DNA from 3 places in the Latilactobacillus sp. genome. Region 2 is predicted to be linked to each of the others. Evidence: predicted binding sites of a transcription regulator. Region 2 holds the regulator's gene; each other region holds the start of a gene.
What was found. Region 2 encodes LexA, which represses DNA repair genes until DNA is damaged. Its sites were predicted from a motif close to CNAACANNTGTTNG; they were not measured.

Region 1: recA (recombinase RecA) is a predicted target of LexA. The motif match lies at 2,086-2,099, and genes of this name have one in related genera.
Region 3: NDN60_RS01515 (FtsK/SpoIIIE family DNA translocase) is a predicted target of LexA. The motif match lies at 2,387-2,400, and genes of this name have one in related genera.

Annotation. Positions count from the first base shown of each region.
Region 1 is NZ_JAMQEX010000002.1:17,491-22,833, forward strand. Features, by position in the region: gene ymfI (elongation factor P 5-aminopentanone reductase) at 1-380, shown strand, start outside; gene NDN60_RS01535 (helix-turn-helix domain-containing protein) at 462-1,385, shown strand; gene pgsA (CDP-diacylglycerol--glycerol-3-phosphate 3-phosphatidyltransferase) at 1,411-1,995, shown strand; gene recA (recombinase RecA) at 2,179-3,246, shown strand; gene rny (ribonuclease Y) at 3,633-5,198, shown strand.
Region 2 is NZ_JAMQEX010000015.1:23,679-29,021, forward strand. Features, by position in the region: gene recJ (single-stranded-DNA-specific exonuclease RecJ) at 79-2,391, shown strand; gene NDN60_RS07865 (adenine phosphoribosyltransferase) at 2,415-2,933, shown strand; gene lexA (transcriptional repressor LexA) at 3,067-3,681, opposite strand; gene NDN60_RS07875 (DUF896 domain-containing protein) at 3,816-4,058, shown strand; gene NDN60_RS07880 (YneF family protein) at 4,139-4,369, shown strand; gene NDN60_RS07885 (ABC transporter ATP-binding protein) at 4,511-5,343, shown strand, end outside.
Region 3 is NZ_JAMQEX010000002.1:9,011-14,353, reverse strand. Features, by position in the region: gene NDN60_RS01515 (FtsK/SpoIIIE family DNA translocase) at 1-2,347, opposite strand, end outside; gene NDN60_RS01510 (DUF1149 family protein) at 2,486-2,893, opposite strand; gene trmL (tRNA (uridine(34)/cytosine(34)/5-carboxymethylaminomethyluridine(34)-2'-O)-methyltransferase TrmL) at 2,905-3,414, opposite strand; gene NDN60_RS01500 (methyltransferase domain-containing protein) at 3,667-4,503, opposite strand; gene NDN60_RS01495 (magnesium transporter CorA family protein) at 4,592-5,343, shown strand, end outside.

The DNA.
Region 1 (5,343 bases), on a different contig from region 2:
TACAAGCTTTGCAGTCGAAATTAGCCCAGAGCGATTTGGGCCGAATTGTTTTTATTGGCTCCATTTATGGTGGTCGTGGCAGTGCAATGGAAGTCCCTTACAGTACGGTCAAGGGTGCCCAGTCAGCCTTTGCGAATGCTTACGCGCAAGAGGTTGGCTCATTAGGCATCACGGTCAACGTGATTGCCCCTGGTGCGGTAGCCACGAAAATGAACCAACAGTTTACAGCAGACGAACAAGCGGCGATTGCCGCTGAGATTCCAACTGGTCGTTTTGCGACGCCAGCACAGATTGCTTATTGGGTCCAGACTTTGTTAGCACCAGAAGCCAATTATTTAACGGGACAGACAATTTATGTTGACGGCGGTTGGCTAAAATAAAGAAATCTTAATACAATATCATTGTGGCAATATGCTATAATGACGAGTAATGATAATGGGATAATAGTGGGTGGAATTCAAATGAATGAAATTGGTCAAAAATTACGTGAAGCACGTATTGAAAAAGGTTATACATTAGATGATTTACAACAAATTACGAAAATTCAAAAGCGTTATTTAAGTTCAATTGAAGAGGGCGATTTTGATGCACTCCCAGGGACTTTTTATGTGCGGGCGTTTATTAAGCAATATGCACAAACGGTGGGCGTTGATAGTGAGGCGCTATTAGCTGAATATCAAGATAAATTGCCCAACGCAAAACCAGAAGAATATGTTGAAAAGTCAGTTGAAAATCAAACCCGTTTAACACGCGAAACAACCGACTCTAAATGGGCAAAATGGCGGGGCTTAGCACCACAAATCGCCGTTGTTGCGGTTGTGATTGTGATTGTTGGAATTGTCTACGGGATTACGCTCAGTAACCGAGGCAAAAACCGGGAAACATTAACTGAAACTAGTTCATCGGTAACCGTTTCAGGTGACCAATCAACAGCTAAGAAAGCAAGTTCAGACGATAATCAACAAAAAGCCCAAGAAAGTAAGGCCAAAGAAGCGTCTAAAGCAAGTGAACAATCTAAAAAAGAAGCTGACAAAAAGGCAAAAGAAACTAAGTTATCAGCTTCAATGACAAGTATGAGTGGTTCACAACAAGCCTTCACGATTAAAAACTTGCCTAACAAAGCTAATACGTTGACGTTCTCAGCTGAAAACGCAACGGCTTGGGTGGGGTTAATTGTTAATGGTTCAACCATTTGGCAAGGTTCTGTTACACCAGGAACTGAGCAAACAACGCAATTACCAGCTGGCGTAACCCAATTCTCAGTTAAAACGGGGAACGGTCCTGCAACGAAGATGAAGATTAACGACACAGCTGTTAATTTAAATCCTAATAATGAAACAGTTCAGGTCCGAACAGTAAACTTTACAGCAACACTTGCAAAATAATAAAGAGATGTGAGAGGTCTATCCGATGAATTTACCAAATAAATTGACGATGTTTAGAATTATTTTAATTCCTATTTTTACAATCCTATTAGCGTTTGACGTACCGGCTGGTGACGTAATTGTTGCTGGGACGGCCATTCCGGTCAGTGAATTGATCGCCACAATTATCTTTATTGTTGCATCATTGACGGATTTGTTGGATGGGAAAATTGCACGTTCACAACATTTGGTGACTAACTTTGGCAAGTTTGCTGATCCACTAGCGGACAAGTTATTGGTAATGACAGCCTTCATCTTCCTTGTTGAATTAGGTGCTGCGCCCGCTTGGGTAGTTGCCATCATTATTTGGCGTGAATTAGCAGTGACCGGTCTTCGATTGCTCTTGAGCCAAGGTGGCGAGGTCATGGCCGCTGCCATGCCTGGTAAGATTAAAACCACAACTCAGATGTTGGCAATCATCTTATTATTCTTGCATAACGTCTTCTTTGCTAATATTGGCTTACCAATGGCTGATATCATGTTATATGTTTGTCTATTCTTCACAATTTACTCAGGGACCGAATATTTCATTAAAAACCGGGGTATCTTTCAAGATTCATTTTCTAAATAATCACCAAAACTGGCCCGCTAAAGCAGGCCAGTTTTTTTATTGGTAAAATCCCGGCGAATTACGTATTATATAATGACCGAACAAAAATTAAGAACGTTTGTTCGATTTTAACTTGCTTTTATTTAACGAAATCTGTAAACTAAGAGAGTAATGAAATGTACTCTTTTAAGGAGGGTCACTTAATTGGCTAAAGATGAAAGACAAGCAGCACTTGATGCTGCCCTAAAGAAGATTGAAAAGAATTTTGGTAAAGGTTCAATTATGCGCATGGGTGAAAAGGTTGATACACAAGTCTCAACAGTTTCATCTGGCTCATTGGCATTGGACGAAGCGCTCGGAGTAGGTGGCTATCCTCGTGGCCGGATCGTTGAAATTTACGGCCCTGAAAGTTCAGGTAAAACAACTGTTGCATTACACGCTGTTGCCGAAGTGCAAAAGCAAGGTGGCACGGCTGCTTATATCGATGCTGAAAATGCGATGGATCCTAAGTACGCAACAGCACTTGGTGTTAATATCGATGACTTACTCTTGTCACAACCTGATACTGGGGAACAAGGCTTAGAAATCGCTGATGCCTTGGTATCAAGTGGGGCCGTTGATATTTTAGTAGTCGATTCAGTTGCTGCTTTGGTACCACGTGCTGAAATCGAAGGTGAAATGGGTGACGCCCACGTTGGCTTACAAGCCCGTTTGATGTCACAAGCCTTACGTAAATTATCAGGAACAATTAATAAGACGAAGACGATTGCGTTATTCATTAACCAAATCCGTGAAAAAGTCGGCGTGATGTTTGGTAATCCCGAAGTCACACCAGGTGGGCGTGCTTTGAAATTCTATTCAACTGTTCGGCTTGAAGTCCGGCGTGCTGAAACCATCAAGAATGGGACCGACATGATTGGGAACCGCGCCCGCATTAAAGTTGTTAAGAATAAGGTAGCACCACCATTTAAGGTCGCTGAAGTTGATATCATGTACGGTCAAGGGATTTCCAGGACCGGTGAATTGGTTGATATGGCGGTTGAAAAAGACATTATCAATAAGAGTGGTTCTTGGTACTCTTATGGCTCAGAACGAATTGGTCAAGGGCGTGAAAATGCTAAAAACTATTTGGCTGATCATGAAGATGTCGAAGATGAAGTTCGTTTGAAGGTTAGAGCAGCTTATGGTATTTCAGATGTACCAGAAGAAGGTCTTCCCACAAATGAGGATGAACAAATAAATATTTTGCCAGATGATTCAACAGAAGAATAAAGCATGACCAACAAGAGCCAGGCCAAAACTTAGTTTTGTACTGGCTCTTGTTTTAGGTATAACCGAATGATTAAGGTTAAGGATTGGTAAATTAAGACTTATAGCGTCTACTACCGAATGGGATTACTAATAAGTTAAGTCATATTCGCAATTGGACCGAAGGCGGTTTGACAATGTCTAAGGGCCTAACACAATAAGCGCTGGATTAACCGAATAAACGAGTGGCAATCAGTCCGGTAAACGGTTGCAATGCTGACACTTTAAGTTGACAGGCGGTTTAGTAAACTATAAAATAACTATGTGTTGAAAAATTAAACATAATTACATCTTTAAAAATTTGCAACGTGCTTGCAATTTAAAATTTTTGATGATGCGGAGGTGAAAAAATGAACTTAGATTTGCTATTAATCCTTACCGCAGTCATCATGTTAATCGTTGGTTTAGCTGTTGGAACGCTTTTGCAAAAGAAGGCTCACGAACGTGAAATTGATGGTGCAAATAAGACTGCTAAAGGAATAATTGAGTTAGCCGAAAAAGAAGCGGCAACGCGAAAAAAAGAAATTCTTTTGGAAGCAAAGGACGAAAATCATCAATATCGCTCTGAAATTGAAAATGAATTGAAGGATCGACGTGGTGAAGTTCAAAAACAAGAGAATCGATTGATACAGCGTGAAGAAACCATGGATCGTAAAGATGCAACGCTTGACAAAAAAGAGCGGGCATTAGAGGAACATGAAAATCTTTTAGCTGAGCAAGCGCAACAATTAACGAAAAAGCAAGCAGAAGTCGAAGCGTTGGTTGAACAACAACGAACGAAGTTACAAGAGATTGCTGAGCTTTCACATGATGAAGCGCAAAAGATCATTTTGGATGAAACGAAACAGAACTTGGATCATGAACGGGCTGTTTTAATTAAAGAAAGTGAAGAGTCTGCTAAAGAGCATGCGGATCGGACAGCTAAAACATTAGTTGCTGAAGCAATTCAACGTAGTGCAGCAGATATGGTAGCTGAAACAACTGTGACGGTTGTAACACTGCCTAATGACGATATGAAGGGCCGGATTATTGGCCGTGAAGGTCGGAACATTCGAACACTTGAAACATTAACTGGGATTGATTTAATTATCGATGATACACCAGAAGCAGTAGTTTTAAGTGGGTTTGATCCAATTAGACGTGAAATTGCCCGGATGACTTTAGAGAAGTTAATTCAAGATGGCCGGATTCATCCAGCTCGTATTGAAGAGATGGTCGATAAGTCACGTAAAGAAATGGATGAACAAATTCGTCAAATTGGTGAACAAGCCATTTTTGATGTTGGGATTCATACCATGCATCCAGATTTAATCAAAGTTTTAGGACGGCTACACTTTAGAACAAGTTATGGTCAAAATGTCTTGAATCACTCAATTGAAGTTGCTAAATTAACAGGGATTTTGGCTGCTGAATTAGGTGAAGATGTGACACTTGCCAAACGTGCTGGGTTATTACATGATATCGGTAAAGCACTGGATCATGAAGTTGATGGCTCCCACGTTGAAATTGGTGTTGAACTTGCAACGCGTTACAAGGAACCGGCAACGGTGATTAACGCAATTGGTTCGCATCATGGTGATATTGAAGCAACGTCAATTATTTCAGTCTTAGTGGCTGCGTCTGATGCAATTTCAGCTGCTCGTCCAGGAGCGCGTTCTGAATCACTTGAAAACTATATTCACCGGCTTGAGAAACTTGAAAGTATTACGAATAGTTTCAAAGGTGTTGATCATAGTTTTGCAATCCAAGCCGGCCGAGAAGTCCGCGTGATTGTTAAACCAGAACAAGTCACAGATGATCAAGCAACCGTCTTAGCGCGTGATGTTAAGAATCAAATTGAAGATCAACTTGAATATCCTGGTCATATTAAGGTGACCGTTATCCGAGAAACCAGAACAGTCGAATACGCTAAGTAGTTATCAGTTGATATATTTTTTGGGGGGACAATTAAATTTGTCACCCCCTTTTTTTGGATTTCATTAAGAAATTAAGTCCTGGTTGTGTTTATGGGCTGGGATTTGTATAATAAAGTGAATGTTAGAGAAAGTAGGCGAATCAAAT
Region 2 (5,343 bases):
AAAGGCGAAGTTGGGCGAAAAGTGCTAAATTTTGCTATAATGGTTTAGTTAATGACTGGGAAGTAGTGAGGGATTAATTTGGAAGCACAATATGAATGGCAATTAAAACCAGTACCAACTGAAGATGAATTACAAACAATTACAAAAGACAATCCGCTACCTAAGGCTGCGGCCCAACTTTTGTGGCAACGTGGCTTGCGGGATGCAGAGCATATTAATAATTTTATGAATCCCAATGTCGGTCAACTTCACGATCCATACGCTTTGCATGATATGCAAAAGGCGATTGATCGGATTCAAGAAGCGATTGTGAATGGCGAAAAAATTACGATTTATGGCGATTATGACGCGGACGGGATTACTAGTACGACTTTAATGAAGGAAACCTTAGATGACTTAGGTGCCGATGTTGAAGTCTATGTGCCTAACCGTTTTAAGGATGGCTATGGGCCTAATTTAGAAGCTTACAAGCGCTTGATTGAAAATGGCACCCAATTAATTGTGACCGTTGATAACGGGGTGAGCGGCCTAGAACCAATCGCTTACGCGCAAGAACACGGTGTTGACGTGGTTGTGACCGATCACCATGAATTACCAGCAGAATTACCCAACGCAGTAGCGATTGTGCATCCTAGACATCCAGAGGGGCAATATCCTTTTGGCGAACTCTGTGGGGTCGGTGTGGCGTTTAAAGTGGCGACTGCTTTATTAGAAGAGATTCCTTACGATAAATTAGATTTAGCTGCAATCGGGACGGTTTGTGATATCGTCCCCTTAGTCGATGAAAATCGGACGTTGGTTAGCTTAGGCTTACAACAATTACAAAATACCGATCGACCAGGTTTGGTCGCATTGTGTCAATCAGCTGGCTTAGAACAAGCGACACTAGATGCTACTAACATTGGGTTTGGGATTGGTCCCCGTTTAAACGCAATTGGTCGTTTACGTGATGCGACCCTTGGTGTGCAATTGTTGACGACGCTTGATGACGAAGAAGCAGTCGAACAGGCCCAATTTATTGAACAACAAAATAAAAAACGCCAAGGTCTGGTAAAGGAAATTACGGAAATGGCAATGACAATTGCTGAAACACCGGAAAACCAAGCGAGTGCCACCTTAGTTATTGCCCACGAAGGTTGGCATGAAGGGGTTCTAGGGATTGTGGCTAGTCATGTTGTTGAACAGACCGGTAAACCAACCTTAGTCTTGACGATTGACCCGGAAACTGGTTTAGCTAAAGGCTCTGGCCGTAGTGTGACAGCTTTCCATTTATTTAAAGCGTTAGATGCCCACCGTGAATTATTGGTTCATTTTGGTGGCCATCACATGGCAGTTGGCTTGACTGCTAAGGTTGATCAATTAGCGCTGATTCAAACTGCAATGAACGAGTATGCGCAAGTTAATCAGTTAGATTTAACAGGACGCCAACCATTACCAGTTGATTTGGCGCTGACGTTAGCTGATATTACGCCTGATTTATATCAAGCATTGCAACAACTGGCACCTTTTGGCAGTGATAACCCAGAACCGTTAATTGAACTTAGTGCACCCCAGTTAGCCGATGTCAAACAAATCGGTGCTGATCAGAAGCATTTGAAGATGATGGCGGTTGATCAACAACAACAATTAGCGGTTTTAGCTTTCAATAAAGGGGCTTTGATGCCCGATTTAACAGCCGCTGAAGATGTGAAATTAGTCGGGAGTTTGAGTGAGAATACTTGGCGTGGCCAGACGACGTTGCAATTAATGGTAAAAGACCTTGCTACAAGTGGGCAAGTCGTACTTGATCAACGTAGCAATCGTCTGACGAAGCAATTATTCCAATCAACAGGCGACTACGTCTTTTTCAATGATAAAATGCGCGAGCAACTGCAGTCTTATTTACCGGCAGGGAGTCAGGCGCTGTTAGCTACCGATGAACAAGTTGCTACTAGCCAAGAGCTAATTGTAGTTGATGAACCAGCTGATTTAACTGCTTTTGAACAATTTTATCAACAACAACAGGCCGCTAAATTAAGCTTGATTTTTTATGCCAAACACTCTGCTTACTTAGAAGGAATGCCGACAAAACAACAGTTTGCGACCTTCTTAGTCTACTTACGCAAGCACCCAAACATTGAAAAAGCGCGGTTAGCAGAATTAGCAACGTATTTAAAATTACAATTACCGTTAATGATTTTTATGTTGCAGGTGTTTTTTGACCTCGGATTTGTTAGAATAGAACGTGGTCTGATTACGGCCGAGTTACAACCTGAAAAGCATGCACTGGAAAGTGCACCAAGTTATCAAAAACGATTAGCTAAAATTGAAATGGAAAAACAGCTTGTTTATTCAACCTTTACCGAGGTGAAAGACTGGCTAGCAACTCTCCCAGCAGTAGCAAATCGCTAAAAGAGTTAAGGAGCGAATTATATATGTCAATCAACTTTAAAGATTATGTCGCAAGTGTTCCGGATTTTCCGGAAGCTGGCGTTACTTTTCGTGATATCTCACCTTTGATGTCCGATGGTGAAGCATACGCAGCAGCAACGGATAAAATTGTTGAATACGCCAAGAATAAAGGTGTTGAAATGGTCGTTGGCCCTGAAGCCCGGGGCTTTATCGTTGGCTGCCCGGTTGCTTACAAATTAGGTGTCGGGTTTGCACCTGCTCGTAAGAAGGGCAAGTTGCCACGCGAAACAGTTTCAGCTAGCTATGGTTTAGAATATGGTAAATCAACATTATATATGCATAAAGACGCGGTTAAACCAGGCCAAAAAGTCTTAGTAACAGATGACTTATTAGCAACCGGTGGCACAATTGCCGCAACAATCAAAATGGTTGAAGAACTAGGTGGCATCGTTGTTGGGACAGCCTTCTTCATCGAATTGAAGGACTTAAACGGCCGCGAAAAGATTAAGGACTATGATATTTTTAAATTAATGGAATACTAATAAAGAAGTGCGCCATCAACAGGTTGCTTTTGAACATTTGACTGATATAGCAAAGTGCAGAAAGTAGTTGATGAAAGCACGTTAAAGAGAAACAGACAAAAAAAGAAGTTCGCCTAAGCGAACTTCTTTTTTATTACATGCGATCTCGGTAAAGGCCAACGACCTTCCCTAGAATGCTGACTTCATTTAAAATGATTGGTTCAAACGTATCGTTTTCTGGTTGGAGACGATAGTGATCTGCTTCTTTGAAGAACCGTTTGCAGGTTGCTTCATCTTCGGCAGTCATCGCAATGACAATATCGCCATTATCGGCGGTTGATTGCTTGCGAATGATAACTTCGTCGCCATCTAAGATACCGGCATTAATCATACTTTCACCACGAATTGTTAGCATGAACAAATCTTGTTCGGTTTGCAAACTAGGTGGAAGCGGGAAGTAATCAGTTGCTTCTTCAACTGCTAAGATAGGCACACCGGCAGTAACCACCCCTAATACTGGTATTTTCTGGGGTGTCGCCCCAATTGCCGTTAGGCCAGCGGGCGTTAACTCGATCGCCCGTGGCTTAGTGGGATCCTTTTGTAATAAGCCCTTCTTCTCAAGTCGGGCTAAATGGCCATGGACAGTAGAAGTGGACGATAAATTAACGGCTTCGCAAATCTCGCGGACCGTTGGTGGGTAACCTTTGTCTTGAACACGTTCGTGAATAAAACGTAAGACCTCTAATTGTTTGGATTCAGTTTTAGTCATAAGCGCACCTCATTCGTTCTATTAAGCATATAGTAGCATATTTATAGGTGAATTTCAAACAAGTGTTCGTATTTTTTGACATTTTGAGCATTTTAGTCCAAAATAGGATAAAAGTTTAAAGTTGGAGGCCGATGATGGCAATGGATCAAAAACGACTCGATCGTATCAACGAATTAGCACATAAAGCAAAAGCAGAAGGGTTAACACCCGAAGAAACAATGGAACGTCAAGAACTACGGGACGCTTATTTGAAGGATTTCCGTTCTAGTTTCCGTTCACAAGTTGAGATGCTACAAGTTTATGATAAAGAAGGTAAGGAAGTCACACCTGAAAAAGTGAAGGACATCCAACGTGAAAAGGGTTTACGTGACGATTAATCTAGGAATTCCGCTTTCTTTTTAGTGCAATAATGTGTAGAATATTTAAGTGAACTGAATGAGGAAGGGGTGCATAAGATATGAATATTGGAATAGGCGTATTAATTTTTGTCATTGGGGCATTATTAGGTGCAGTTGCTGGCTTTTTCGGCGCACGTGCTTACATGAAGAAATATTTCGAAGAAAATCCACCAGTTAATGAAGATATGTTGAAAGCTATGATGATGCAAATGGGGCAAAAACCATCTGAAAAGAAATTAAACCAGATGATGAGCTCAATGAAAGCACAACAAAAACGTAGCAAAAAATAAACATGACTTAATTAAAGAGGCGTTTCGTACAAAAACTTATTTTTGTATGGAACCCTCTTTTTATTGGAAGAGAAATAATTGTCCCACTGAACTAAGATTGCTATAATGAGGATTATCTAATTTTGAAGACGGAGATATTTTATGGGTATATTTAAGAAATTAGGCTGGTATTTTAAACAAGAATATCGCCGCTATATATTAGGGGTTGTTTTTTTAGTCCTAGTTGCAATTGTGCAAATCGTGCCACCAAAAGTGATTGGGACGTTAATTGATTTAATGGCTGCCCGAAAGTTGAAGGCATCGGTCTTATTAATGTGGATTGGGGTCTTATTAGCAGCCACGATTTTACAATATCTCTTTCGCTATGGTTGGCGGACTCGTATCTGGGGTGGCGCAGCCAAGTTAGAACGGACATTGCGGAGTCGTTTGTTCTGGCATTTTATGAAGATGGACACAACTTTCTTCCAGAAGCACCGCACTGGCGATTTGATGGCCCATGCTACCAATGATTTAACCGCGATTCAACAAGTGGCAGGCGCCGGTATTTTAACGTTTGCGGATTCGATTATTACAGGTGGGACAACGATCGTCGCGATGATTATTTTTGTCGATTGGCGGCTCACATTAATGGCCTTGATTCCGATGCCATTATTAGCAGTGGCTTCAGGACGCTTAGGGGCGCATTTGCATACCGCTTTTAGAGAATCACAAGCAGCCTTTTCGAAATTAAATGATAAGACGCAAGAGAGTGTTTCTGGGATCAAAGTTTTAAAAACGTTTGGTCAAGAAGAAGCGGATATCGATGATTTCGACCAAATTGTGACGAAGACAATTGCGATTAACAAGCGCGTCAACTTTATCGATGGTTTATTTGATCCAGCGATTAGTTTAATTATCGGGCTAACGTACCTCGTTACAATTATTTATGGTGGAACGTTGGTCATGAACCACAGTATTACAATTGGCCAATTGAT
Region 3 (5,343 bases), on a different contig from region 2:
TTGGAACCTCTTGCAAAAGGACCTTGCGCGGTTTGCTGCCTTCAGAAGGCCCGATAATCCCGCGACTTTCCATTTCATCAATCAAACGAGCTGCCCGATTATAACCGACTCTAAAGCGGCGTTGGACCATCGAGACACTCGCTGTTTGTTGCTTAATCACTAATTCAACGGCTTCTTGATAATATTCATCTTCGGGATCCGCCGTTTCTTGGTGCTCGTCGGCGGCCGTTGGAATCATCTCTTCATCGTATTCAGCCGTCTTTTGCGCTTTGATAAAGGAAACGATGCTTTCCACATCTTGACTCGAGATAAAAGCACCTTGAACTCGCAGTGGTTTACTCACCCCGATTGGTAGGTACAACATGTCCCCACGACCAAGTAGTTTTTCAGCCCCACTGCCATCCAAGATGGTTCGTGAGTCAATCCCACTAGAAACTGCAAAAGCAATTCGTGACGGAATATTAGCCTTAATCAACCCGGTAATAACATCAACAGATGGTCGTTGTGTCGCAACAATCATGTGAATCCCAGCTGCCCGGGCCATTTGTGCTAACCGGATAATCGCACTTTCAACTTCATTACTAGCAACCATCATCAAATCAGATAATTCATCAACGATCACGACAATATATGGTAAGGCCGCACCTTTGATTTCGCCATCTTCATTATGACCTTGAATATACTGATTATATTCGGTCATGTTCCGCTGACCAGTATCCGCAAAAAGTTGATAGCGTCGTTCCATTTCTTTAACGACTTTATTCAACGCGTTGGCCGCTTTCTTAGCGTTGGTCACCACCGGAATCAAGAGATGGGGAATCCCATTATAGACGTTTAATTCAACCATCTTCGGATCAATCAACATCAACTTAACTTCATGGGGTTGTGCGCTCATCAAAATACTAGTGATAATCCCGTTAATCGCCACTGATTTCCCACTACCGGTTGAACCGGCAATCAAAAGATGCGGCATCTTGACCAAATCTGACATAATTACCTTACCAGAAATATCTTTCCCTAATGGCACTGCCAACGGTTTGCCTGGATGTGGTGGCTCTTGTTCGATCATCTCTCTGAAGGAAACTGTTGAGACAGTTGTATTAGGGACTTCAATCCCGACGTATGGTTTGCCTGGAATCGGTGCTTCAATCCGAATGTCTTTGGCGGCCAGTGCTAACGCTAAATCATCGGCCAAATTAACAATCTTCGACACCTTAACACCAACAGCCGGTTGGATTTCATACTTCGTAACGGCCGGGCCCAAACTAGCACTCTTAACCGTGACATCCACGCCAAACGAATCGAAGGTTTGTTTCAAGACCTGTTGATTTTTTTCAATCGCTTCGTATTCCGCACTCTGATCAGATGGCGGAATCTGCGTCAATAATTCAGGCGTTGGCATTTCATAATCTTCATCAATTGCTACAGCATGCGTTAATTCAGCAACATCTGGCACTTGTTCTGCCGGTGCTTCTTCAGCCGCTGCTGGCGCATTAGTTGTTTGGTGCGTTGCAATTGGTTTTGGTAAATCCTTAGGCCCGTTAATCTTAAAGGTTGCTGGTTCGTTGACCACAACCCCTGTTTTCTCAGGCTCGCCGGTCGGTTCTGGGACCGCCTTTTTAGCGGGTTTGGTTGGTGGTGTTTTTTCATCAACTGCAGACAACGCATTTTGCATCTGTTCTTTAAGCGCGCTGACTTGATCGCGGCCCTTTTCAGTGGCCTTCACCAAACCTGATTTAGTGTAGCGCCCGACTTGAAATATGCCGTGGACAAAGCGTTGACTGCTTTTAACAACCACACTAAAAGGAATGTCCATAAAAATAAAGAGCCCCATAATTGTCACTAACACAGCAATGATATAAGTCCCCATCTGTGCAAATAGAAAATGCGAACCACTATAAATTACAGCCCCAATCAGGCCCCCGCCGACCTCCGTCGTGACTGCCATCTTTTGGAAATCTTCAAATAATAAGCGCCAAGTTGCTGCGATAAAATGGTTATTAATCGCTTGTTGGTGCAAGATGAAAGCCGATAGCCAGATTAAAATACCGATGTAGGCTAAACTAAAACCCGCCGTTTTTTGTTGCCACAATGGTGGTTGTTTGCCATAAATTAAGAGGTAAATACCGAGCATTGCAAATAGGATTGCGCCCAGGACGAATGTATCACCAACGAATAAGCGGAAAACATTCGCAAATAGTGCGCCGATAAAGCCTAATTTCAGCCCAGAGAAAAGACTAATTAAAATAAACAAAAAGCCGACAAAATTAACCGTGTAATCCGGCTGTTGTGTTTTTTTCTTCTTAGTCGTCGTTTTTTTCTGACGCTTCTTCGTTTGAGTTGCCATAAAATCTCCTTACCTTACATATCTAATCCTTATTATACACGAACTTCTGTTCAGGTTAACCCATCTTTTAGGCTTTATTCAAACAAAAAAAGAAGCCTGGGTCAACCGAAGTTCCCCTTAGCTTCTCTTATTTAATCATTATGCTTCTTCTGGTGTTTCATGCGCTGTAAATTGAAGTTGAATCCCTTCGTTTAAAGCAACCGCTGTTACTTGATATGTCAAGGTTTCAATGTATTCGATTAATGGGCGTGATAATTTCATCATTTCTTTTTGTTCGATTTCATCTGGTGTGCCAAAGAAATCTAACAACTGAACAACCCGTGAAATTTGACCAGAAACGGCAAAGCCACTTCCTTGCGGAATAACTTGGAATGGTGTAACGATTTGATAGATGTTACCGGCTTTTAAATCAGCTTCTTGTAAATATTCATCGTCAGCATCAATTTTCACTAAGCTGACTTGGATATTTTGTTGTGGTTCGGCGTCCGGTGACACACGGTCAAAATGAAAAGCATCAACGCTAATGGGATCTTTTTTAGTTTGCATTAGAAACACTCCTATTTTAATTTATCGTGATCGTACAAATGACTCTTTTCTAATCCTGGAAAATCTTGTTGCCGTAATGCTTCAAAAATGACCAATGCTGCACAGTTGGATAAATTCAAAGCCCGAATGTGATCTGATATTGGAATGCGGAGACACTGATCTTCATTTTCACGCATAAACGTTTCTGGAAGGCCGGTTGTTTCCTTACCAAACATAAAGTAATGATCGACGCTTGTATCCGTCACATCTTGATCAGAATAAGCTTGCTTGGCAAACTTCGTGATCAAATAGAGATGTTTACGATCTGGAACCGTTTCTAAAAAGGCGTCCAAGTTCTTGTGGTAATTAATCTTCACTTGGTCCCAATAATCTAGACCCGCCCGTTTTAAATGTTTGTCGTCAGTTTCAAAGCCCAATGGTTCGATTAAATCTAAAACAGTATCCGTCCCGGCACATGTCCGAGCAATGTTACCAGTATTAGCTGGAATAAGTGGTTCGTATAAAACAATATGATTAGTCACAATCTAACTTCCTTCAATAAAGATTCAGCAGCTTAATTATACACGATTTAATGGTAAAGCTCTACTGGTGCTTTACATATAAAAAAACGTAGTCCCTCGGTTATTCACGGCGAGAAACTACGTTAGTGTCATTTCATCACTAGCTTTTATCAAAAAGAATTCTGATAAAAGTTAGGGAAAAAATTCCTTGTGGTTATTATAACGCCCTTATTTCTGATTTGCAATCAGATTTTTTAAAATTACTTTAATTTCTCATTGTTTTCCCACCAAAACCGTGACATCCAATGATATCTCTGGTAACGCGTCCAACGTAATCGCTTGTAGTTGTTCCTCTGTAGCCGTCCAGGTTAGCGGTGTCATCTCAACTAAATCTGCCAAGGTTGCGGGCGTTAAAGTCAATTTTTGTTGGACTTGAATTTCTTGGTACCCAGGGAAATGCTGCTCAAACAAAGCCAACACTGGACCATGATCGTAGCTTTCCTTTTCTTGACCCTGATATAATAATTCTCGTAGCTCGTGTAAGTAACCAGCATTAGGAATCACCTTAATCAACTGCCCGTCAGGTTTGAGCACTCGCTTGAATTCTTGGTATTGCGATGGCGAAAAGATATTCAAGACCGTATCCAAACTCTGATCAGCAAACGGCATCCGCGCTAAATCAGCGACACAAAACCAACCTTCTTGATTGTAATCACTGGCCAGTTGGATCGCTGGTTTAGAAATATCAAACCCGATGTATTGGACTGGCACTTGTTGCGCGAGCTGGTAAACCGGTGTCCCTTCCCCACAACCGACATCGAGAATCCGACTATTAGCCGTCAATTGCTTAGCAATTTCATCTAGGAACGGTTTAAAGAAACCAGCTTGTAAAAAGGCCCGGCGATGACTTAACATTTCTTTTGTATATTCAGACTTCATTTGTTTAGGTAAAAAATACAATGTCCCATTTTTAGCCAGGTCAAAACTATGCCCGACTTCACAGACCAATTGATGATCACTAATAGTAGCAAATGCCTCTTGGCAAATTGGACACTGCAAGGCACTTAAGTTGGCTTGCAAGAATTGTTGCGCTAAATCAATTTTTTTCAATTCAAATTCTCCTTATTTCAATCCTTTACATTCTAAAAATATCAAGTAAACTTAGTCATATCAAGTGACCAACGAAGGAAGTGAACTCATGCTCGATACTTACCGCTTCGATGAAGCTAAAAAGAAGCTAACCAAGCATGCCAAAATCCAACCCAATAGTTGGATTAACATTACCGATCCCACGCAAGCAGAAATTGATTTACTGACTAAAAAACTGCACGTCCCTTCCGATTTCATCTATTATAGTTTAGATGCCGACGAAAGTGCGCGTGCTGAACACGACCCAGATTATAATGCGACGTTAATCATTTTTAACATGCCGATTCTTGAAAAAGATGAACGGCAAGCCGATAAGTTCCACTACAAAACAAGTCCTCTAGGAATTATTGTAACAGATTCTGTCATCTTAACCATCAATAAAACGCCAGTTGATTTCTTACAGAGTTTCATTGATAATCAAATCAAAAACTTTAATCCACAGGAACAACGCCGGAGTGTCCTTCAAATTCTCTATCGAATTTCCACAATATACCTTCAATATCTGCGGGATATCAACCGTTCCCGCGAACGTATTGAAACCCGATTACAAAAGTCACTACGTAACGAAGAGCTCTATGATTTAATGGGCATTCAACGCGGGTTAGTTTATTTCATGATGTCGTTAAAAACCGATAAGATGGTATTAGCTAGTCTGGTGCGCTCTAATATGTTGATGCTCAACGAATCTGAGCTTGATTTATTAGACGATATTCAAATTGAAAATCAACAAGCAATTGAAATGGCCGAGATTTCCAATTCGATTATCAATGAAACCGCTGATACGTATTCGTCAATTATTAA